4 regions of the Streptomyces sp. NPDC002817 genome follow, and region 4 is predicted to be linked to each of the others. Evidence: riboswitches for the same ligand, from Rfam matches in the RefSeq annotation. Region 4 holds a riboswitch; each other region holds the start of a gene.
The links. Region 4 has a riboswitch for cyclic di-AMP ahead of ACWD3I_RS12995 (C40 family peptidase). Riboswitches for the same ligand answer to the same signal wherever they lie in the genome.
Positions count from the first base shown of each region.

Region 1: another riboswitch for cyclic di-AMP. It lies ahead of ACWD3I_RS30240 (M23 family metallopeptidase); the one in region 4 lies ahead of ACWD3I_RS12995 (C40 family peptidase).
Region 2: another riboswitch for cyclic di-AMP. It lies ahead of ACWD3I_RS05965 (M23 family metallopeptidase); the one in region 4 lies ahead of ACWD3I_RS12995 (C40 family peptidase).
Region 3: another riboswitch for cyclic di-AMP. It lies ahead of ACWD3I_RS27460 (M23 family metallopeptidase); the one in region 4 lies ahead of ACWD3I_RS12995 (C40 family peptidase).

Region 1 covers NZ_JBSFUY010000019.1:73,990-79,472, reverse strand. Annotated here, with positions in the region: gene ACWD3I_RS30245 (alpha-galactosidase) at 1-1,660, shown strand, start outside; cyclic di-AMP (ydaO/yuaA leader) riboswitch at 1,977-2,136, shown strand; gene ACWD3I_RS30240 (M23 family metallopeptidase) at 2,139-3,080, shown strand; gene ACWD3I_RS30235 (RIFT barrel domain-containing protein) at 3,280-3,729, shown strand; gene ACWD3I_RS30230 (GDSL-type esterase/lipase family protein) at 3,726-4,757, shown strand; gene ACWD3I_RS30225 (rhamnogalacturonan lyase family protein) at 4,757-5,483, shown strand, end outside.
Region 2 covers NZ_JBSFUY010000003.1:7,588-13,070, reverse strand. Annotated here, with positions in the region: gene ACWD3I_RS05980 (alginate lyase family protein) at 1-721, shown strand, start outside; tRNA gene ACWD3I_RS05975 (tRNA-Met) at 797-870, shown strand; gene ACWD3I_RS05970 (PP2C family protein-serine/threonine phosphatase) at 978-2,063, shown strand; cyclic di-AMP (ydaO/yuaA leader) riboswitch at 2,308-2,465, shown strand; gene ACWD3I_RS05965 (M23 family metallopeptidase) at 2,477-3,529, shown strand; gene ACWD3I_RS05960 (aldo/keto reductase) at 3,686-4,633, shown strand; gene ACWD3I_RS05955 (PrsW family intramembrane metalloprotease) at 4,670-5,483, opposite strand, start outside.
Region 3 covers NZ_JBSFUY010000016.1:83,109-88,591, forward strand. Annotated here, with positions in the region: gene ACWD3I_RS27455 (GntR family transcriptional regulator) at 40-735, opposite strand; gene ACWD3I_RS27460 (M23 family metallopeptidase) at 923-1,699, opposite strand; cyclic di-AMP (ydaO/yuaA leader) riboswitch at 1,712-1,881, opposite strand; gene ACWD3I_RS27465 (M16 family metallopeptidase) at 2,073-3,461, opposite strand; gene ACWD3I_RS27470 (M16 family metallopeptidase) at 3,458-4,852, opposite strand; gene ACWD3I_RS27475 (DNA gyrase/topoisomerase IV subunit A) at 5,168-5,483, shown strand, end outside.
Region 4 covers NZ_JBSFUY010000005.1:338,377-343,859, forward strand. Annotated here, with positions in the region: gene ACWD3I_RS12985 (M23 family metallopeptidase) at 1-455, shown strand, start outside; gene pcrA (DNA helicase PcrA) at 519-3,017, opposite strand; cyclic di-AMP (ydaO/yuaA leader) riboswitch at 3,457-3,624, shown strand; gene ACWD3I_RS12995 (C40 family peptidase) at 3,633-4,787, shown strand; gene ACWD3I_RS13000 (hypothetical protein) at 4,808-5,179, opposite strand.

The DNA.
Region 1 (5,483 bases), on a different contig from region 4:
CGGGACCGTGGAGCTCCTGCGCGCCGACTCCGCCACCTGGACCCTGCCCGACCGCGAGGACTGGCAGCTGTCCCATCTGCACGGCCGCTGGGCCGCCGAGTCCCGGCTGACCGGCGCGCCGCTCACCTACGGCGAGAAGGTCATCGGCAGCCGCCGCGGGCACACCGGGCACCAGTACCTGCCGTGGGTGGCGCTGGACACGGACGCCACCGAGGAGCGCGGCGAGGTCTACGGCTGCGCCCTCGGCTGGTCGGGCTCCTGGCGCATCGCCGTGGCCCAACTCTCCGACGCGCGCGTGCAGATCACCGGCGGGGTCGGACACGACGAGTCGGGCCTGCTGCGGCTGGCGACGGGGGAGTCCTTCACGACGCCCGTCTTCGCCGGCCTGTGGAGCGACGGCGGCTTCGGCGGGGCGAGCCGGGCCTGGCACGCGTACCAGCGGGCGTACGTCATCCCGGACGCCGACCGGGACCGGCCCGTGCTGTTCAACTCCTGGGAGGCCACCGAGTTCGACATCTCCGAGGAGCAGCAGGGCACCCTCGCCCGGCGGGCCGCGGCGATCGGCGTCGAGCTGTTCGTGGTCGACGACGGCTGGTTCGGCACCCGCACCAGCGACCGCGCCGGCCTCGGCGACTGGACGCCCAACCACGACCGCTTCCCGGGCGGCCTGAAGCCCCTCGCCGACTACGTGCACGCACTCGGCATGCAGTTCGGCATCTGGGTCGAGCCCGAGATGGTCAACCCGGACAGCGAGCTGTACCGGGCGCACCCGGACTGGGTTCAGCACCAAGCAGGACGAAAGCGGACGGAATTCCGCAATCAGCTCGTACTGAACCTCGCGCGCGAGGACGTCCAGGAGTACCTCTGGGGTCACCTCGACGCGCTTCTGACCAGCGCCCCGATCGACTATGTGAAGTGGGACTTCAACCGCAGTTTCACCGACGCGGGCTGGCCGGGCGAGCCCTACCCGCAGCGGCTCTGGATCGACCATGTGCACGCCTACTACGCCTTGTTGGACCGGCTGCGGGCCGCCCATCCGGGGGTCGCGTTCGAGTCCTGCTCGGGCGGAGGCGGCCGTATCGACCTCGGTGTCATGGGCCGCACGGACCAGGTGTGGACCTCCGACAACACCGACCCGCTCGACCGGCTCGCCATCCAGCACGGCTTCGGTCAGATCCACCCCGCGCGCGTGATGGCCGCCTGGGTGACCGACAGTCCGAACGCCATGCTCAACGGCCGGGTCAGCTCGCTGCGCTTCCGGTTCGTCAGCGCGATGGCCGGAGTGCTCGGTGTCGGCGGCGACCTCACGCAGTGGAGCGAGGAGGAGCTCGCCGAGGCCCGTGAGTGGGTGGAGCTCTACAAGGAGATCCGGCCCGTGGTGCAGCGCGGTGACCTCCACCGGCTGCGACCGCCGCGGGGCGGGCTCAGTGCCGTCCAGTACGTTCTCGGGGACGAGACCGTCGTGCTCGCCTGGCTCCAGGCGCAGAGCTACGGCGAGCCGGTGCCGGCGCTGCGGCTGCGCGGGCTCGACCCGACAGCGTCGTACGAATGCCTCGAAACGGGCGAAGTTCGCAGGGGTGCCGTATTGCTGCATCACGGACTTCGCGTCGGATTGCGCGGCGACCTGGATGCGGCAGTTCTCCGGCTGCGTCGCATCTGAGCCGTCTGTCCGAATTGGCGCCTTCCTTATCCTTCATTCCAACTCGCTCTGGAATAAGGGAAGCTGTGAATGTGCCACGTGAGGAGCGTCATACCCGTGACCGTGCGTCGCCCGTCATGTTCACGTAATTCCCGTTCTTTTCCAGGGGTTTTGCATGGCGGGAGGCGTGCGTAATGCACGCAGGGTGACCGGTAATTCTCACAGCGGATCAAGAGGAACGCATTCACGTGGAACCTCTCACTTGTCCCTTTGCGTCTTGCTCGCTTACGTTCGCCATCAATCCGGACGGACGCCCAATCCTGCCGCCGCCCGGGGACCGCACAACTCACCCGTGAACGGCAGGAGCGGGGGACCCACAGGTACAACCGCCTGTTCCGGTCTCCGGAACGGCTAGGGGTTAAGTCGCACTTCGGTGCGGCCGGGCATCTCCAGCCCGAACCCGACAGCTCACCTCGCAGGCGCCGGAGAGGAATTCGCCATGCCCGCGAAGGGTAAGCACCGCCGTCCGAAGGCCCAGCGCCTCACTCGCTCGATCGCCGTCGCCGGCACCGGTGGGGCCGCACTCGCCCTCCCGCTGATGGGTGCCGCAGGCGCCCACGCGGCCACCCCGCAGTCCGTTTCGGAAAAGGCCGTCCAGTCCCTTCCGGTCGCCGAGAAGACGGCCGCCGAGAAGAAGACCGCGGAGAAGAAGAGCGCCGCGAACACCGCGACCGTGCGCACCTATTCGGTGCGGTCCGGTGACTACCTCTCGAAGATCGCCGACGAGCAGAACGTCAGCGGTGGCTGGCAGAAGCTCTACTCGGACAACCGCGAGGCCGTCGGTTCCGACCCGGCGCTGATCCACCCCGGTCTGAAGCTCACCATCGGCAAGAAGGCCGCGGCGAGCACGGAGAAGTCCGCGGGGACGCAGAAGTCGGCGGAGACGCAGAAGTCCTCTTCCTCCGAGTCCTCCTCGTCGAACTCGACGACCGCGACGCAGAGCAGCGAGACGGCCGGCACCAGCAGCTCCAGCGGCTTCACCCTCCCCGTGGCCGGCGCCACCGTCGGTACCCCGTACCGGATGTCCGGCAGCATGTGGTCCAGCGGCTATCACACGGGCGTCGACTTCGTCGTCCCGACCGGTACCTCGCTCAAGGCCGTGGGTGCGGGCACGGTCGTCTCCGCCGGGTGGGGCGGCGCGTACGGCAACCAGGTCGTCATCAAGCTCGCCGACGGCTACTACGCCCAGTACGCCCACCTCTCCTCGCTCTCGGTCTCGTCCGGCCAGACCGTCACCGAGGGCCAGCAGGTCGGTCTCTCCGGCGCGACCGGCAACGTGACCGGCCCGCACCTCCACTTCGAGATCCGCACCACCCCGGACTACGGCTCGGACGTGGACCCGCTCGCCTACCTCCGTGCGAAGGGCGTCTCCGTCAGCTGACGCCCTCCCCTTGTGCCACCGAAGGCCGGATCCCGATCCCCGGGTCCGGCCTTCGGTGTTCGCTCTTGCGGTTTCATGATCACTTTATTGCGTTCTTGTGGCACGGCTGTCCAAAGCGTCGACAGCGAGGGGAAGGTGGGGACACAGTGATCTCCGTAGCGATGCAAGCGCTTTCTATCCGCATCATCCGGAGGTCCCCGTGCCCGGCGTCGACCGACGCACCGTCATCAAGGGCGCCGCAGCCGCGGCCGACGCGGACGACGCCGAACTCCACTGGCCGGAGGGCGCGACGCCCGACGCCCACGCCGGTACCACCTGGGGCGTGCCGTGGGCCCGCGGGGCGTACCGGCCGCAGCAGAGGTTCGGGCTGACGACCGCCGCCGCCGGCGACGACGTCCCCGTCCGGAGCCGGGTCACCGGCCACTGGCCCGACGGCTCGGTGAAGTGGACCGCGCACGCGATCGCGCCGGGCGCCCCGAAGGCCTCCGCGTACCGGCTCGCGGCGGGCAGCCCGGCGGCCCCGAGCGGAAGGTGCGCGTGGAACGCGTTCTGCACCGGCGGTGACAGCTACTTCCCGTCCAACGGCCGGAACCCGGTCACCGTCAAGACACCGGCCGTCCTGCGCGCCACCGAGGAGATCCCGTCATGAGACGTAGCTGCTTGATCGCGGCGGTGGCCGCGGGGCTGGTCATGGGAGCGGTGCAGCCGGTGGCGGCCGCCGGCGATGTCGTACGCCCCGACGACCGGCGCCTGGTCTACGAGGGTCACTGGGGTCGCACCGCCGAGGCGGCGACCACCGTCAACTCCGGTGCGCGGCTGCGCTTCCGCTTCACCGGTGACAGCGTCCACGCCCTCTTCGACGTCTCGTCGGCCACCGTGCCCGCGCAGATCTACGTATCGGTCGACAGCGGCCCGAAGCAGTTGTACGCCGTCGACCGGAACGACCTGGAGATCCGAGCGGCCGGACGGGGGCCGCACACCGTCGAGCTGTCCGTGAAGGACGTCTTCTCGCGGGCCGAGCGGTGGACACCGCCGCTGGAGACCGGTGTCGTGCTCACCGGTGTACGGGGCCGGCTGCTGGGCCAAAAGGGCCACCACGCAACGCAGTTGGCGTTCTACGGCGACTCCGTCACCCAGGGCGTCATGGCCCTGTGCGACGTGAACACCTCCGACTGCGCCGACGGTACGGCCGCCTATCCCACGCTGGTCGCCGACGCCCTGCACGCCTCGCTGACCCAGGTCGGCTTCGGGCGCCAGGGCGTGATCCAGACCGGTAACGGGGGAGTGCCGACGGCATCGGACGCCTACGGCTGGAACTACGCCGGGTCCAGGGCGGATTCGGACCGCAAGGCCGACGTGATCGTGGTGAACCAGGGTACCAACGACACCGCGTGGGGCCCGGACGAGTTCCGCGCCGCCTATCGCGCCTACCTCGACACGCTGCGGGCCGCGGCACCGCGTGCGCGCATCCTCGCGCTGCGGCCGTTCAACGGCGCGCACGCCGAGGACATCGCCGCCGTCGTCGCCGAACTCACCGACACCCGGATCGAGTTCGTCGACACGACCGACTGGCTCGCCCTGACGGACGGGGACTTCAACGGGACCGTCCACCCGAGCTCCCAGGGCCATCGCAAGGTGGCCGACCGACTGATCGCCCTTCTCGCAAAGGAGCGCTAGTGCACCGCCCCCACCGCCGAAGAACCGTCGCCGTCGCCTCGGCGGCCCTGCTGGCCGGGTTGTTCTCCGCACCCGCCGGACACGCCGAGGACGCCCCGCACCGGGTCGTCGAGAACCTCGACCGCGGACTGGTCGCCGTACCCTCCGGAGCGGGCACGTTCCTCAGTTGGCGGCTGCTCGGCACCGAGTACGCGCGCCACGGCAACGCCATCGCCTTCAACGTGTACAAGAACGGACGGCGGCTGAACCGCACGCCGGTCGCGCAGGGTTACGCCGAGATCCCGCTCGCGACCGCCGACGGCTACACCGTGCAGCACGCCTGGCCCGGCGACCTCGACGGCGACGGGCGGTACGAGATCGTCGTCAGCCGGCTCTCCGGCACCCGCGACAAGCCCGACCTGCTGGAGGCGTACACGCTGACCGGCGAGCGGCTGTGGCGCGTCGACCAAGGGCCCGGCTCGTACACACAGGTCGGCGGGAACGGCGCCAACGACCCGGCGCCCGCGGCGATCAGCGGCTCCACGGCGATCGGCGGCTACCGCAACGACGACAACGTCACGGTGTTCGACCTGGACGGTGACGGCAAGGCCGAGGTGCTGGTGCACACGGCCGACGGCACCACCTTCGCGGACGGCTCCAAGGTCGCCGCTGCCTCGCCCGCCGACCAGTTCGTCTCCGTCATCGACGGCCTGACCGGCACCGAGCGCACCCGCCGGCCCGTCCCCA
Region 2 (5,483 bases), on a different contig from region 4:
GCGGGCCGCGGAGATCGTGCGGCACAGTGCGGGCGCGGGGTGGCCGCAGGACCGGGTCGCGCGGTTCCAGGACATGCTGCGGAGCGCGTATCTGCCCGCCGTCACCCGCAAGGTCCCCGACTACAACGGCAACTGGGACCTCGTCATGACCGACGCGGCCATCGGCATGGCCGTCTTCCTCGACGACCACAAGGCCTTCGACCATGCGCTCCAGCGCTTCCGGGAGCGCGTCCCCGCCTACTTCTACCTGGAGAAGGACGGGCGGGTGCCGCTCACCCCGGCCGGGTCGGGGGTGAACACGCCGACGAAACTGACGACGTACTGGTTCGGGCAGAAGACGTACCAGGACGGCGTCTCCCAGGAGACCTGCCGCAACTTCAAGCACGTCGGCTACTCCATCGCCGCCACCGCTCACATCGCCGAGACCGCCTGGCACCAGGGTGTCGACCTGTACGGCGAGGTCAAGGACCGGCTGAAGTCGGCGCTCGCCTTCCACGCCCGGTACCAGGCCGGCGAGCCCGCGCCCGCGTGGCTGTGCGGCGGGAAGGTGGACCGGAACATGGGACCGGACCTGGAGGTCGCCCTCAACCACCTGGAGAACCGCCTCGACGTCTCCGTCCCGGCCGCCCACAAGCTCGCCGAGGAGACCCGGCCCGCCGGTACCGACAATCTCTTCGTGTCCTGGGAGACCCTGACCCACGCGGGCAACTCCGCCGGCTGAAAACGCAGGTCAGCGGCGCCGAGAACAAACCGTGGTGCTGAGCGTCCCGCGGATGACGTATGCTGGTTTCACCGACGCGGGGTGGAGCAGCTCGGTAGCTCGCTGGGCTCATAACCCAGAGGTCGCAGGTTCAAATCCTGTCCCCGCTACTCACGGCTCAGGGCCGGAGTCCAGTCACTGGACTCCGGCCCTGAGTGTTTCCCCCGGTCGGGCCACACGGCTCGCCGCCCGGTGCCGGTCCGGGAAACCTGGGCATGTGGATCAGGAGGCGGTGGCGGGGCGGCGTATCTCCGCCCTCTTGCGGGCGTTGCCCGCCCTGCTGATCGTCGGTGGCGTCCTCTACGACGTCCTGACCCCTCGGGACTTCACCGCGATCCCCTTCTTCACCGCCGCCCCCCTGGTCGCCGCGCCCCTCTATCCGCTGCTCGGCATCGTCGTCACCGGGGCGGTGGCCCTGATCGCCGCCTTCGCCGTCCATATGCGGTTCGGCTTCCGGCTGGACGCCGACACCCTCACCGAGGCGCTCACCGTGGCGGTGGTCGCCGTGCTGGCCGCCGTCCTCAACCGGGTCGTGCTCCGCGGCGACCAGCGGCTCGCCTCCCAGCGCCAGATCGCCGAGGCCGCCCAGCGGGCGGTGCTGCCCGAGCCCGACGACCGGATCGGCGGGTTCGACATCGCGGTGCGGTACGAGGCGGCGCAGAAGGACGCCTTCATCGGCGGGGACCTGTACGCGGTGCAGGACAGTCCGTACGGGGTGCGGCTGGTGGTGGGGGACGTGCGCGGGAAGGGCATGGGGGCGGTGGCCGCGGTCGCCGTCGTCATCGGGGCGTTCCGGGAGGCCGCCGAGCAGGAGCCGACGCTGGAGGCGGTCGCGCGGCGGCTGGAGCGGGCGCTGGCGCGCGAGGGCAGGCGGCGCGAGGGGCACGACGCCATCGAGGGGTTCACCACCGTCGTTCTTGCCGAACTGCCGCACGGCGACGGGGTCGTACGGGTCCTCAACCGCGGCCATCCGCCGCCGTTGCTGCTGTGCCCCGACGGCACCGTGCGGGCGCTGCCCGCCGCCGAGCCCGCGTTGCCGCTGGGCATGGGCGAGCTGGGGAGCTGGCCCGACCGCGCGGAGGAGGCGGCCTTCCCGGGCGGGGCCACGCTGTTGCTGTACACCGACGGGCTGTCCGAGGCGCGGGACCGGTACGGGGAGTTCTACGATCCGGCGGCGCGGCTCGCGGGACGCGCCTTCCGAGTCCCCGGGGCGCTGCTGTCCGCGCTCGCCATGGAGGTGCGCCGGCACACGGGGGGCGGCATGACGGACGACATGGCGCTGCTCGCCGTACGACGGCCGTGACCTCAGGGGGGCTTTATCACGTGGGGTGATCGGGCGAGCGCCCTCCGCATAACAACTGACATACAGTCAATACCTGTGAGTTTACTGGAGCGCGGTCAACTCGCCCGTTTTTCACCGCTCATGGACCCGTACGTCCAGCGGAAAAAGGTTAATGATCAAGCGGAACAGCTTGGAATCCATGGTCCGGGTCTATTAACGTTCGATAACGCAGCGCGGTCGTCCCAGCCGTCACAAGAGACGGCTCCGTGCTCACGCGCTTAATCCCGCAAGGGAGCCGGGGAACCACCACCCTGGGGTGAATCGCGCGAATGCCGCCGTGAACTCACGGCCGGTATACGCGCGTAGGAGACCTTCCTGCTCCGAACCCGTCAGCTAACCCGGTAGGCGAGAAGGAAGGAAAGGAGCACGCCCACGTGGCGTCAAACCGGCCTGCCCCCGAGGCCCCGTACGTGCCGAGCCAGCGCAGCACCACCGATGTCTTCGGCTACGGCAGCTACCACCACGACGAGGGCCCGCGCGAGGAGTGGAATCCCACCGAGGAGTCCATCCGACCGGCACGCGGCAAGCACCGGGTCGCCAAGCAGCGCAGCGGGGGATTCGCCCGCAGCTCCACCGTCCTGGGCGTCGGTGTCATAGCCGCCGTCGGCGGGGCCGGCATGGCCAGCGCCAACACCGGCAAGCCGCCGGTCTCCATCTCGATGCCCGACCTTCCGTTCGTGTCGGGCGAGGAGGAGGCGCCGCAGGGTTCGGCCACCGCGCTCAGCGACCTCGCCGCGGCCCCCACGGCCGCCACCACCACGGCCGTCGCGGACAAGGCCGAGACCACCGTCTCCGACGCCGGCGAGACGCTGCGCAACCGGATCATGGCGCAGGCCGAGAGCCAGCAGACGCAGGTCGACAACAAGACGCAGCTCGCCACCCAGACCGCCGCCGCCGACGAGGCCGCCAAGGCCGAGGCCGCCGCGCTGAAGAAGGCCGCGGACGACGCCGCCGAGGCGAAGAAGAAGGCGGAGGCGGACGCCGAGAAGGCCGCCGAGGCAAAGCGTCTCGCCGAGCTGGCGAAGCAGTACACGCTGCCGACCTCCTCGTACACGATCACCTCGACCTTCGGTCAGGCCGGCTCCCTGTGGTCCTCCGGGTACCACACGGGCCTCGACTTCGCCGCTCCCACGGGCACGCTCATCAAGGCGATCCACAGCGGCACCATCACGCAGGCCGGCTGGGACGGTTCGTACGGCTACAAGACCGTCCTGACCCTCGACGACGGCACCGAGCTGTGGTTCGCCCACCAGTCGTCGATCAGCGTCAGCGTCGGCCAGAAGGTCAACACCGGTGATGTGATCGGGCGCGTGGGTGCGACCGGCAACGTCACGGGCGCGCATCTGCACCTCGAGGTCCACTCGGGCGGTGCGTCCACCGGGATCGACCCGATGGCGTGGCTGCGGAGCAAGGGGCTCACCCCCTGAGGGTTCTTGATCCACCGGCGGCCCTGACGCACACCCCCCGACGTCAGGGCCGCCGGTTTTTGTGTCACCAGTTCTGGAACGCCTGCCTCCGCTTGTTTACGGGAACTTTGCGGCTGTTCCGGAAGAGCGGTCTCCGCATCGGCGTTGACCTCGTACATGACTTCTCTTCGCAAGCTGGGCACGTCCGACCTCGAGGTCTTCCCGCTCTCCCTCGGCGGCAACGTCTTCGGCTGGACCGCCGACGAGACGCAGTCCTTCGCCGTACTCGACGCCTACGCGGCCGCGGGCGGCAACTTCGTCGACACGGCGGACTCGTACTCCGCGTGGATCGACGGCAACGTCGGCGGTGAGTCCGAGACCATCATCGGCAAGTGGGTCAAGGCGCGCGGCAACCGCGACGACATCGTGATCGCCACGAAGGTCAGCCAGCACCCCGACTTCCCGGGCCTGACGGCCGCGAACATCAAGGCGGCCGCGGACGCCTCCCTGCGCCGCCTCGGCACCGACCACATAGACCTCTACTACACCCACTTCGACAAGGTGGAAGTGCCGGTCGAGGAGATCATCGGCGCGCTCGACGAGCTGGTGAAGGCGGGCAAGGTGCGGCACATCGCCGCGTCCAACATCTCCGCCGAGCGCCTGGAGGCGTCCCTCGCCTTCTCCGAGCGCGAGGGACTGGCCCGGTACGTGGCGCTCCAGCCGCACTACAACCTGGTCTCGCGCGAGACGTACGAGGGCGAGCTCCAGGACCTGGCCGAACGGACCGGACTGGCCGCCGTCCCGTACTTCGCGCTGGCCTCCGGGTTCCTCACCGGCAAGTACCGCGACGGTGAGGTGGTGGAGGGCGCCCGCGCCGCCGCCGGCGCCGGCAAGCACCTGGAGACGGAGCGCGGCCGCAAGGTCCTCGCCGCCCTCGACGACATCGCCGAGGCCCACCGGGTGCCGGTGGCGACCGTGGCCCTGGCGTGGCTGGCGTCCCAGCCGACCGTGGCGGCACCCATCGCGTCCGCACGGACGGCGGAGCAGCTTCCGGCGCTGGTGAAGGTGGCGGAGGTCCGGCTGACGGAGGACGAGGTCACGCGGCTGACGGAGGCGTCGGCCTAGTCTTCGCGGTCCGGCGGTGCGTTTCGGTCTCGGGCCTTACGTTTGGTACGGGTTGTAGCTCGGATACTGCACCGCCGGGTACCCGTGCACGGGCCAGTGTGTCGGCGGGATCATGACCGGGATCGGTGGTGCCGTCATCCGGGCCGCGTGGTCCAGGGCCGGGCGCGCCGCCTCCCGACGTACCCACAACTCGTGCAGCAGTTCTCGCTCCCGTACGACGAAGTCGGCGCCGGCCCGGCCGCGGCGCCCCCGGTGACGGAGGAACGCCAAGGACGTCGCGTACGCCTCGTACTGCGCCACCGCCCGCGCCGCCCGCTTCCCGGCGTGGGCGCGGGCGTACTGGCGGGCGATCCGGCGGGCCCGCATCGAGCCGAGGGCGAAGGGTTCGGCGGGGGTGAGCCAGCCGGCGACGGCGTAGGCGGGCAGTTCCTCGCGCACGGTGCGCAGTTCGCGCTGGCGGGTCCAGATGACGAGCCAGGTCAGCAGGCCGAACGCGGGGACCATGAAGGCCGCGTACACGGCGAAGAAGCCGTACTCGCCGAAGGTCGAGGAGCCGTTCCAGACGGCGTGCATACCCATCGCGAGCAGCAGGCCGGAGAGCGGCAGCAGCACGCGCCGTAGGTGATGGCGGTCCGCCGACAGTGCCGCGATGCCGAAGCCGATGCCGGTGAGGACCGTGAACAGCGGGTGCGCGAACGGCGACATGATGACGCGGACGAAGAACGTGGCCGCGGTGACGGAGGCGATGCCGCTGTCGCCGCTGAGCTGGTCGGTGCCGAAGGCGGTGCCGAGATAGAGGATGTTCTCGGTGAAGGCGAAACCGGTGGCGGTGACCCCGGCTATCACCACG
Region 3 (5,483 bases), on a different contig from region 4:
CCCCCACGAATTACTGCCTCTTTGTATACGGCTCTCGTGTTAATGCCGCAGGCTCGGCATGTTTACGGGATGTTGCGAGTTCCTCACACGCTCCGGCCGATCTCCCGCGCCGTTGAATCGGAGTCGGTGCGCGGCTGTCGAGCGCTCCGTGTGCAGCGCCGTGACCGCCCGCGCGCGCTCTCCGTCGCCGCGCGCCACGGCGTCGACGATGGCGCCGTGCTCCGCCCAGGACTCGACGGGGTTGGCCGGGGCGTCCACGGCGTACATCCAGGAGATCTTGTGCCGCAGCTGGGTCAGCATCGAGGTCAGCGCGGGGCTGCCGGAGGCCTGGGCGAGCGTCTCGTGGAACCAGCCGCCCAGGGACCGCAGGTCATCGCTGTTGCCCCTCCTGGCGCGCTCCTGGCCCAGCCTGACCAGACCGCGCAGGACCTTCAGATGTGCCTCGGTGCGCCGCTGGGCGGCCCGCGAGGCACCCAGGGGCTCCAGGAGCATCCGCATCTCCAGCAGGTCGGCGGCCTCCTGCTCGGTCGGTTCGGCCACGCACGCGCCCGCGTGCCGCCGCGTCACCACGAAGCCCTCGGCCTCCAGAGTGCGCAGCGCCTCCCGGACGGGGACACGGGAGACCCCGTAGCGACGGGCGAGGAGTTCCTCGGTGAGGCGGCTGCCGCGCTCGTAGACACCGGCGACGATGTCGTCCCTGATCGCGGTGCATACCGAGTGCGCCGGAATACGCATGACCGACCTCCGCCTTAATCCCCGTGAAACGTCGATGATTGACGTGTGTTCAGTGACTCTATTGCAAAGAGCGGGAATTTCCGATGGCGAGCCGGAATCCATGGATATTTTTTGGACAGCGGGGCGACACAAACGGCAAAACCCCGGCTCGGAGAGCCGGGGTTTCAGAAGATCTCGCGGTCCGTCGTCAGACGTTCACACCATGCGAACGCAGGTAGGCGACGGGGTCGATGTCCGAGCCGTACTCCGCGGTCGTGCGCGCCTCGAAGTGCAGGTGCGCCCCGGTGACGTTGCCGGTCGCGCCGGAGAGGCCGATCTGCTGGCCCGGAGTGACCGTCTGGCCCACCGAGACACCGATGGACGACAGGTGCCCGTACTGGGTGTACGTGCCGTCGTTCATCTTGATCACGATGTTGTTGCCGTACGACCCGCCCCAGCCGGCCTCGACGACCGTGCCGGAGCCGACCGAGCGGACGGAGGTGCCGCTGGCGGCGTGGAAGTCGACGCCGGTGTGGCTGCCGGAGGACCAGACGGCGCCGCCGGCCTTGTAGCCGGTGGAGATGTACGAGCCCGAGATCGGGGCGACGTAGCTGTTGAGGCGCTTGCGCTCGGCGGCGGCGCGGGCGACGCGCTCCTTGGCCTCGCGCTCCTTCTCGGCCTTGGCGGCGGCCTTCTCGCGCGCCTCCTCCTCGGCCTTCTGCCGGGCCTTCTGCTCGGCGGCCTCGACGGCCGCCTGCTGTTGGGCCTCGGCCTGGGCGTCGATCTGGGCGGCGACCGAGTCGCCGATGGTGATGACCGGGGTGAGGCCGGTCTGCTCGGCCGCGGGCTCCGCGGCGAGGGCCGGGGCCGCGAGGGTGCCGATGACGCCGGTGGTGGTGAGTGCCGCGACCCCCGCCACGTGGGCGGTGGTGCGCTTCATCCGGCTGGGACGGCGGTGCTTCCCGGTGGCGCGCGTGAACGCCATGTAGTGGCTGGTCCTTTCCTTCCCTCTCGCCTACCGGGTTAGCTGACGGGTTCGGAGCAGGAAGGTCTCCTACGGACCCCCTCGCTGCACGCGCGGGCGTCCGATTCACCCCAGGGACTACATAAATGTGGGTCCCCGGCTCCCCTGGCTCGCGCCGTACGGGGACTCGGCGATGGCTGTCCGGTGCCGCGGGCGCGGCGCACTGCCTGACGAACAGCCCGGATGACGCTAAGCGGGGCGACTTTCAAACCCCAAACGGATCAGGGCTTTTGTAGCGCATGCCACAGGGCAGACAGGCAACCTCTCCCCTAATTCGGACATTAAGGGGCCCTGGTGACACGTCAGTCACCAGGGCCCCTTCACGCGCGTGCCGCTACTCGGCGGACACGACGGTCACTTCACCGATTCCGAGGGCCTCCACGGGCTCCTTGATGGCGGACGCGTCGCCGACCAGGACCGTCACCAGCCGGTCCACCGGGAAGGCGTTGACGGCCGCCGCGGTGGCCTCCACGGTGCCGGTCGCGGCGAGCTGGCGGTACAGCGTGGCCTGGTAGTCGTCGGGCAGGTGCTGCTCGACCTGGTCGGCCAGCGTGCTCGCGACGGCCGCCGCGGTCTCGTACTTCAGCGGGGCCACGCCGACGAGGTTCTGCACGGCGACGTCCCGCTCTGCGTCGGTGAGCCCCTCCGCGGCGAGGGTGCGCAGGACCGTCCACAGGTCGTCCAGGGCCGGACCGGTGTTCGGGGTGTCGACGGAGCCGCTGATGGCGAGCATCGCGGCGCCCGTACCGTCGGGAGCGGACCTGAGGACCTGCCCGAACGAGCGCACGCCGTAGGTGTAGCCCTTCTCCTCGCGCAGGACGCGGTCCAGGCGGGAGGTGAGGGTGCCACCGAGGCAGTACGTGCCGAGCACCTGCGCGGCCCACACACGGTCGTGCCGGTCGGCGCCGATCCGGCCGATCAGCAGCTGCGTCTGGACGGCGCCGGGCCGGTCCACGATGACGACACGGCCCGTGTCGTCGGCGGTGATCGGCGGCACCGGACGCGGCTCGGCCTGGGAGCCGGTCCACGAGCCGAGGGTGTCGGCGAGCAGCGCGTCGAGGTCGATGCCGGTGAGGTCACCGACGACCACGACGGTGCCGGTGGCCGGGCGGACGTGCTTCTCGTAGAAGGCGCGTACGGCCGCGGAGTCGATGTTCCGGACGGTCCCCTCGGTGCCCTGGCGTGGGCGGGACATGCGCAGGTCCGCCGGGAACAGGGTCCTGGAGAGCTCCTTGGCGGCCCGGCGCGAGGGGTTGGCCAGCTCGTGCGGGATCTCGTCGAGGCGATTGGTGACGAGGCGCTCGACCTCGCTGTCCGCGAACGCGGGCGCTCTGAGGGCGTCGGCCAGCAGACCGAGCGCCTTGGGCAGCCGCGACGCCGGGACCTCGAGGCTCAGCCGTACGCCGGGGTGGTCGGCGTGGGCGTCGAGGGTGGCGCCGGCCCGCTCCAGCTCGGCGGCGAACTCCTCGGCGGTGTGCTTGTCGGTGCCCTCCGAGAAGGCCCGCGCCATGATCGTGGCGACGCCGTCCAGGCCGGCCGGCTCGGCGTCCAGCGGGGCGTCGAGGAGGACCTCGACGGCGACGACCTGCTGGCCGGGGCGGTGGCAGCGCAGGACCGTCAGGCCGTTGTCGAGCGTGCCGCGCTCGGGGGCCGGGAAGGCCCACGGCCGCGCCTCGCCCGCCTGCGGCCGGGGGTGGAATTCCATCGTGGCGAGCTCGGTCACTTGGCCGCCTCCTCGTTCTTGTCGCCGGCCTCGACGGTGGCCTCGGCCTCGGGGTCCTCCGGGGGATCCGCGTCCTCGGCGGTCTCTCCGGAGACGGGCTCGTAGACGAGCACCGCGCGGTTGTCGGGGCGCAGGCGGGCCTTGGCGACCTCCTGGACCTCCTGGGCGCTCACCTCGAGCACACGGTTGACGGCGGTGAGGGCGAGCTGCGGGTCGCCGAACAGGACGGCGTAGCGGCACAGTTCGTCGGCGCGGCCCGCGACGGTGCCGAGCCGGTCCAGCCACTCGCGCTCCAACTGGGCCTGGGCGCGCTCCATTTCCTCGGCCGTGGGACCCTCCGCGGCGAACCGGGCGAGCTCCTCGTCGATCGCCGCCTCGATGACCGGCACCTCGACGTCACCGGACGTCTTCACGTCCAGCCACCCCAGGGAGGGCGCCCCGGCGAGCCGCAGCAGGCCGAAGCCGGCGGCGACGGCCGTACGGTCGCGGCGTACCAGCCGGTTGTAGATGCGGGAGGACTCGCCGCCGCCGAGGACGGTGAGCGCCAGGTCTGCCGCGTCGGCGTCGCGCGTGCCGTCGTGCGGCAGGCGGTAGGCCGCCATCAACGCGCGCGCGGGGACCTCTTCCTCGACGACCTCGCGCAGCTGCTCGCCGATGACCTCGGGCAGCGAGCCGTCGCGCGGGGCGGGCTTGCCGTCGTGGGACGCGATCGAGCCGAAGTACTTCTCGATCCAGGCGAGCGTCTGCTCGGGGTCGATGTCGCCGACGACGGACAGCACCGCGTTGCCCGGCGCGTAGTACGTCCGGAAGAACGCGCGCGCGTCCTCCAGCGTGGCCGCGTCCAGGTCGGCCATCGAACCGATCGGCGTGTGGTGGTACGGGTGCCCCTCGGGATAGGCGAGGGCGGTCAGCTTCTCGAACGCCGTGCCGTAGGGGACGTTGTCGTAGCGCTGACGACGCTCGTTCTTGACGACGTCCCGCTGGTTCTCCATCGACTCGTCGTCGAGGGCGGCGAGCAGCGAGCCCATGCGGTCGGCCTCCAGCCAGAGGGCGAGCTCCAGCTGGTGGGTGGGCATGGTCTCGAAGTAGTTGGTGCGCTCGAAGCTCGTGGTGCCGTTGAGCGAGCCGCCCGCGCCCTGGACGAGCTCGAAGTGGCCGTTGCCCTTGACCTGTCCGGAGCCCTGGAACATCAGGTGCTCGAAGAGGTGAGCCAGGCCGGTACGGCCCTTGACCTCGTGACGCGAGCCGACGTCGTACCAGAGGCACACCGCCGCGACCGGGGTCAGGTGGTCCTCGGAGAGCACCACGCGCAGCCCGTTGGCCAGGCGGTGCTCCGTTGCTGTCAGGCCTCCGGTGCCTGCCTGGTCTGTGGCCGTGTGACCCATGGGCATGTACGTCCCTTCGATCGCGGTGCGGTTGATCTGAACCGCGTTTTTCTGCCGGTCCTGCCACTGTATGCAAGCGTGCGGAGCGCCGGTGAAGTTCCCGGTGGTCGTACGCCGACAGCGAGATCCCGTAGCCTGCGGGCGGGCGCCGCGTGCCGTACGGGTGAACACCCGGCGGGACGGCTGACGCCGGGTCGTCGTCCGCGTTGTCAGTGCCGCGGTCCACAATGGTCCGCGTCAGATCCCGTTCACGCTTCAGCAAGAGTGAGCCGAAGGGGCGCGACCCGAAGGCGAGCGACCAGAAAAGAGGAGCCGGCAGCGATGGCCCGCCGAAGCACGAAGACCCCGCCGCCCGACGACTCGTTCGAGGAGAAGATCCTCGACATCGACGTCGTCGACGAGATGCAGGGCTCCTTCCTCGAGTACGCGTACTCGGTCATCTACTCCCGCGCCCTGCCGGACGCCCGTGACGGCCTCAAGCCGGTGCACCGGCGAATCGTCTACCAGATGAACGAGATGGGCCTGCGCCCCGACCGCGGCTATGTGAAGTGCGCCCGCGTCGTCGGCGAGGTCATGGGCAAGCTGCACCCGCACGGCGACGCGTCGATCTACGACGCCCTGGTGCGCATGGCCCAGC
Region 4 (5,483 bases):
AGGTGGCCGAGAAGAAGAAGGCGGCGGAGGAGGCGGCCCGCAAGGAGCGGCTGCGTCCCAAGTTCGCGCTCCCGGTGGCTCAGCACGGTCTCAGCGCCTACTACGGCCAGGCCGGCGTCAACTGGATGTCCGTGCACACCGGCATCGACTTCCCGGTCTCCTACGGCACGACGGTGATGGCCGCGACCGACGGCACCGTGCGGACGCAGTGGAACAGCGCCTACGGCAACATGATGATCGTGACCGCGAAGGACGGCACGGAGACGTGGTACTGCCACCTCTCCAGCTACCGCGTCGCCTCCGGTACGACGGTCAAGGCCGGCGACCCGATCGCGTACTCCGGCAACTCCGGCAACTCCACAGGACCGCACCTGCACTTCGAGGTGCGCCCGGCCGGCGGCTCGGCGATCGACCCGCTCCCGTGGCTGCGCAGCCACGGGCTGGACCCGACGTAAGCGACAACTTCCCTGAGAGCCCCCGCACTTCACAGCAGCGGGGGCTCAGTCATGGAACAGCCCCTACAGCTTCTCCACCGGCGCGTAACGCAGCAGCAGCCGCTTCGGCTTGGTGTCCCCGAAGTCGACCGTCGCCTCGGTGTTCGCGCCCGTGCCCTTCACCGATGTCACCGTGCCGAGCCCGAACTGGTCGTGCGTGACGCGATCCCCGACGGCCAGCGAGACGACCGGCTTGTCGGAGGCGCGGTTCGTGGCGAAGCCGGACGCGCCCCTCGCCGAGGAACGGGAGCGGGACGAGGACAGGGAGGCGGCCACGCCCGACGCGGGGCCGGAGGAGACCGGCGCGGTGGCACCCGTCCGCTTCCAGTCCACGTGCTGCTCCGGGATCTCCGACAGGAAGCGCGAGGGCGGGTTGTACGACGGCTGCCCCCACGCGCTGCGCAGCGCCGACCGCGTCAGATACAGCCGTTCCCGCGCGCGCGTGATGCCGACGTACGCCAGGCGCCGCTCCTCCTCCAGCTCCTTGGTCTGGCCGAGGGAGCGCATGTGCGGGAAGACGCCGTCCTCCATGCCGGTCAGGAAGACGACCGGGAACTCGAGTCCCTTGGCGGTGTGCAGGGTCATCAGGGTGATGACGCCGGAGCCGTCCTCGTCCTCGTCGGGGATCTGGTCGGAGTCGGCGACGAGCGCGACCCGCTCGAGGAACGCGGCGAGACCGACCGGAGCCGCCGCCTCACCTTCTGCGGCTTCCCCGGACTCCTGCTCGAACTCCAGGGCCACGGCGGCGAGTTCCTGGAGGTTCTCGATCCGGGTCTCGTCCTGCGGGTCGGTGGAGGCCTGCAACTCGGCGAGATAGCCGGTGCGTTCGAGCACCGCTTCCAGGACGGTCGCCGGGCCCGCGCCGGACTCGACGATCGTACGGAGCTCCTCCATCAGCACGTTGAACCGCTTCACGGCGTTCGTCGACCGCGCGGCCATGCCGTACGCCTCGTCGACCCGCTTCAGCGCCTGCGGGAAGCTGATCTTCTCGCGCTGGGACAGGGCGTCGATCATCGCCTCGGCGCGCTCACCGATGCCGCGCTTGGGGACGTTGAGGATGCGGCGCAGCGGCACCGAGTCCTCGGGGTTGGCGAGGACACGCAGGTAGGCCAGGACGTCCCGGACCTCCTTGCGCTCGTAGAAGCGGACGCCGCCGACGACCTTGTAGGGCAGGCCGACGCGGATGAAGATCTCTTCGAAGACCCGGGACTGGGCGTTGGTCCGGTAGAAGACGGCGACGTCGCCGGCCTTCGCGTCGCCCGAGTCCGTCAGTCGGTCTATCTCCTCGGCGACGAACTGTGCCTCGTCGTGCTCGGTGTCGGCGACATAGCCGGTGATGCGCGCGCCCGCGCCCGCGTTGGTCCACAGGTTCTTGGGGCGGCGGGACTCGTTGCGCTCGATGACCGCGTTGGCGGCGGACAGGATCGTCTGTGTGGAGCGGTAGTTCTGCTCCAGCAGGATCGTCGTCGCGTTCGGGTAGTCCTCCTCGAACTGGAGGATGTTGCGGATCGTCGCGCCGCGGAAGGCGTAGATCGACTGGTCGGCGTCACCCACGACACACAGTTCGGCGGGCGGGAGGTCGAACTCGGCCGGGGGTACGTCGACGGGGTGCTCGTTCGTCCCCACCAGCTCGCGGACCAGCGCGTACTGGGCGTGGTTGGTGTCCTGGTACTCGTCGACGAGGACATGCCGGAAGCGGCGGTGGTAGTGCTCGGCGACGTCCGGGAAGGCGCGCAGCAGATTGACCGTGGTCATGATCAGGTCGTCGAAGTCGAGCGCGTTGGCTTCCCGCAACCGCGACTGGTACATCGCGTAGGCCTGGGCGAGGGTCTTCTCGAAGCCGTCGGTGGCCTGGGCGGCGAAGTCCTCCTCGTCGATCAGCTCGTTCTTGAGGTTGCTGATCTTGGCGCTGAAGGACTTGGGCGGGAAGCGCTTGGGGTCGAGGTCGAGGTCACGGCAGACCAGGGCCATCAGACGCTTGGAGTCGGCCGCGTCGTAGATCGAGAACGACGACGTGAAGCCGAGCCTCTTGGATTCCCTCCGCAGGATCCGCACGCACGCGCTGTGGAACGTCATCACCCACATCGCGTTCGCGCGCGGGCCGACGAGCTGCTCGACGCGCTCCTTCATCTCGCCCGCGGCCTTGTTGGTGAAGGTGATCGCGAGGATCTGGCCCGGGTGGACGTTCCGCTCGGCCAGCAGGTAGGCGATGCGGTGGGTGAGCACCCGCGTCTTACCGGAGCCGGCGCCGGCCACGATGAGCAGCGGGGTGTCGGAGTGGACGACGGCCGCGCGCTGGTTCTCGTTGAGCCCGTCGATGAGCGCGGCCGCGTCCAGGACCGGGCGCGGGGCGCCGTCGCGGTAGTACGCGTCCCGGTCAGGCGGCACGTCGAACCGGCCGCCGAACAGGTCGTCCGGAACGGGTTCCGGTACGTGCTCGTCCTCGGGCGGCGGGGGCTCCTCCTCGCGGCCCTTAGGGGCTTGGAGGTCCGCCAGGAAACTGTCGTCAAAGAGGCTGCTCATCGCTCTCCGAGTCTAGGGCTCCCCACTGACACCCCGCCGCCGCCCTGAGAACATGGGCTCTTTTCAGCGGTCGCCGCGGAGGCCGCTCCAGAGTCCGAGCGCCTCCCGGACCTGGCCACCAGGAGCCTTCTCGCTCCTCGTCATCGATGCGTCACGATCCGTGACCGGCCATGCGGGCGCGCGCCTTCCCGCCGTACGGGTCGACGGCCACGGCCGAGCCACCCGCCGGCGCGTCCGGAAGCGGGCGGACGTCGCCACTCCGCCCAAAATGCCCACAAGCCGGTGCAGATCGTTCCGTATTCACCATCGTGAGCAACGTCCTGACCTAAGGTCACGAAAATGTATCGGGCCTATCGGACATCAACCTTCACAGGGGCCACACCCGTTGGCTACCGTGCCGGAAGGCCGTACGACCCCCACCGGCGAACGTCGCCGGGCCGCGCGGCCTCCGCCGAATCCGGAGCGCCGCCGCGCACCCGGAACCGGGGACCCACCGAACTTGGGGTGAATCGGCCAACTCCCGTACCGGGAACGGCCGTAGGGCAACCCTTCCGAACCACCCGCCCGAACCCGACAGCTAACTCGGTAGGCGGAGCATGGAAGGAGTCGCCGACCTTGGCGTCGCACCGCAAGTCGCCTCCCCCGGGTACGCGCGTAGCCGGCATACGCACACCCGCTCTCGCCACGGCCGCCCTCACCTCCGTGGCCCTGCTCTCCCAGACGGCCACCGCCGCGCCGTCGACCGATGACAAGCCGAGCATCGAGGAAGTCGAGAAGAAGGTCGACGACCTCTACCGCCAAGCGGAGTCGGCGACCGAGAAGTACAACTCGGCCAAGGAGAAGACCTCCAAGCAGCGCAAGGAGGTCGACACCCTCCTCGACGACGTCGCCCAGCGCACCCAGAAGCTCAACGAGGCCCGCGAGGAGCTCGGCACCTTCGCCGCGGCCCAGTACCGCACCGGCGCCTCCGCGCCCGACACCGCGACCTTCCTGCTCGCGGACTCCCCGCAGGACTACTTCGACCAGACACAGCTGATGGGCCGGATGACGTCCCGTCAGAAGGACGCGGTCGACGACTACGTCACCGAGCAGTCCGCGACGATGAAGAAGCGCCAGGAGGCCACCGACAGCCTCGAGACGCTCTCCGATTCGCAGAGCGACCTGAAGACCGCCAAGGCGACCGTCCAGCGGAAGCTGTCCGACGCGCGCGAGCTGCTGTCGCAGCTGACCGCCGAGGAGAAGGCGCGCCTCGCGGCGATCGAGAAGAAGAAGCAGGAGGAGGCCGCCCGCAAGGCCGCCGAGCTGGCGAAGCAGCAGGCGGCCGAGCAGAAGGCCGCGGAGGAAGCGGCCGCGGCCGAGGAGTCGGCGAGCAGCTCGTCGTCGTCCTCGGAGGCCTCGGACTCCTCGTACGCCACGAAGGCCGAGAAGGCCCTCGCCTTCGCCCGCTCACAGGTCGGCAAGCCGTACGTCTGGGGCGCCACCGGCCCCGACTCCTACGACTGCTCCGGCCTCACCCAGGCCGCCTGGAACGCCGCCGGCATCACCCTCCCCCGCACCACCTACGACCAGGTGAACGCGGGCACCACGGTCACCCTCGCCAACGCCAGGCCCGGCGACCTCGTCTTCTTCTACGACGATGTCACCCACGTCGGCATCTACATCGGCAACGGCAAGATGATCCACGCGCCGAAGCCGGGGGCGTACGTGCGCGAGGAGTCCATCTTCTACGACGGTGAGTCGGCGATCCACAGCGTGGTACGGCCGGCCTGACGTGCGGCAGGGCCCTGGCGTCAGTGACCTCCCCGGTTCTCGACGCAGGGCCCCTCGCCGGGCTGGGGCTCGGCGTAGACGCCGTGCACCTCTCCGGTCAGCTCGTCCTTCGTCACCCGTCCGGAGACGCACACGACGCCCGTGTAGACGGCGTAGTACCCGTTCCCGACGGAGACCCCGTGCTTCTCACCGCACCCGACACGCTCCAGCGCCGCCTCGACCCGCTCGTCACCGAAGACACCGAACTCCCCCGACCCGCCCTCCTTCCGGACCTTCGCCAGCTCCGCGAGGATCAGCTCGGCCGACGCCTGCCCACTGGCCTGCTGCTCCGCGCTCAAGGACGCCCGCATGCGGTACGCGTGGTTGTCGGCGTAGTTGGGGGGAGCGTCCACGGGTCCGTCCTGCTGTCCTCCGGCCGTGTTCGAGGCGGAAGGTGAGGGGGAGGAAGGCAGGGCGGTGGGCGTCGCTGTGGACTGCGCGCACTTCGGCGGGGGCGGATAGGAGTAGGTCGGAGTGGCCGACCGCGCGGCGCCGGCTCCATTGGCCTCCCCACCTTTTTGACTTCCGCATGCGGTGAGACCGACCGCCGCGAGGGCGGCGCCGACGAGGGCGACTGATCGTCTGAGGGACATGGCGAGAGTCTGGCGCCCCGGACGGTCGGTTGTCATGAGCGGAACTACTCAGACGACCGGCAGA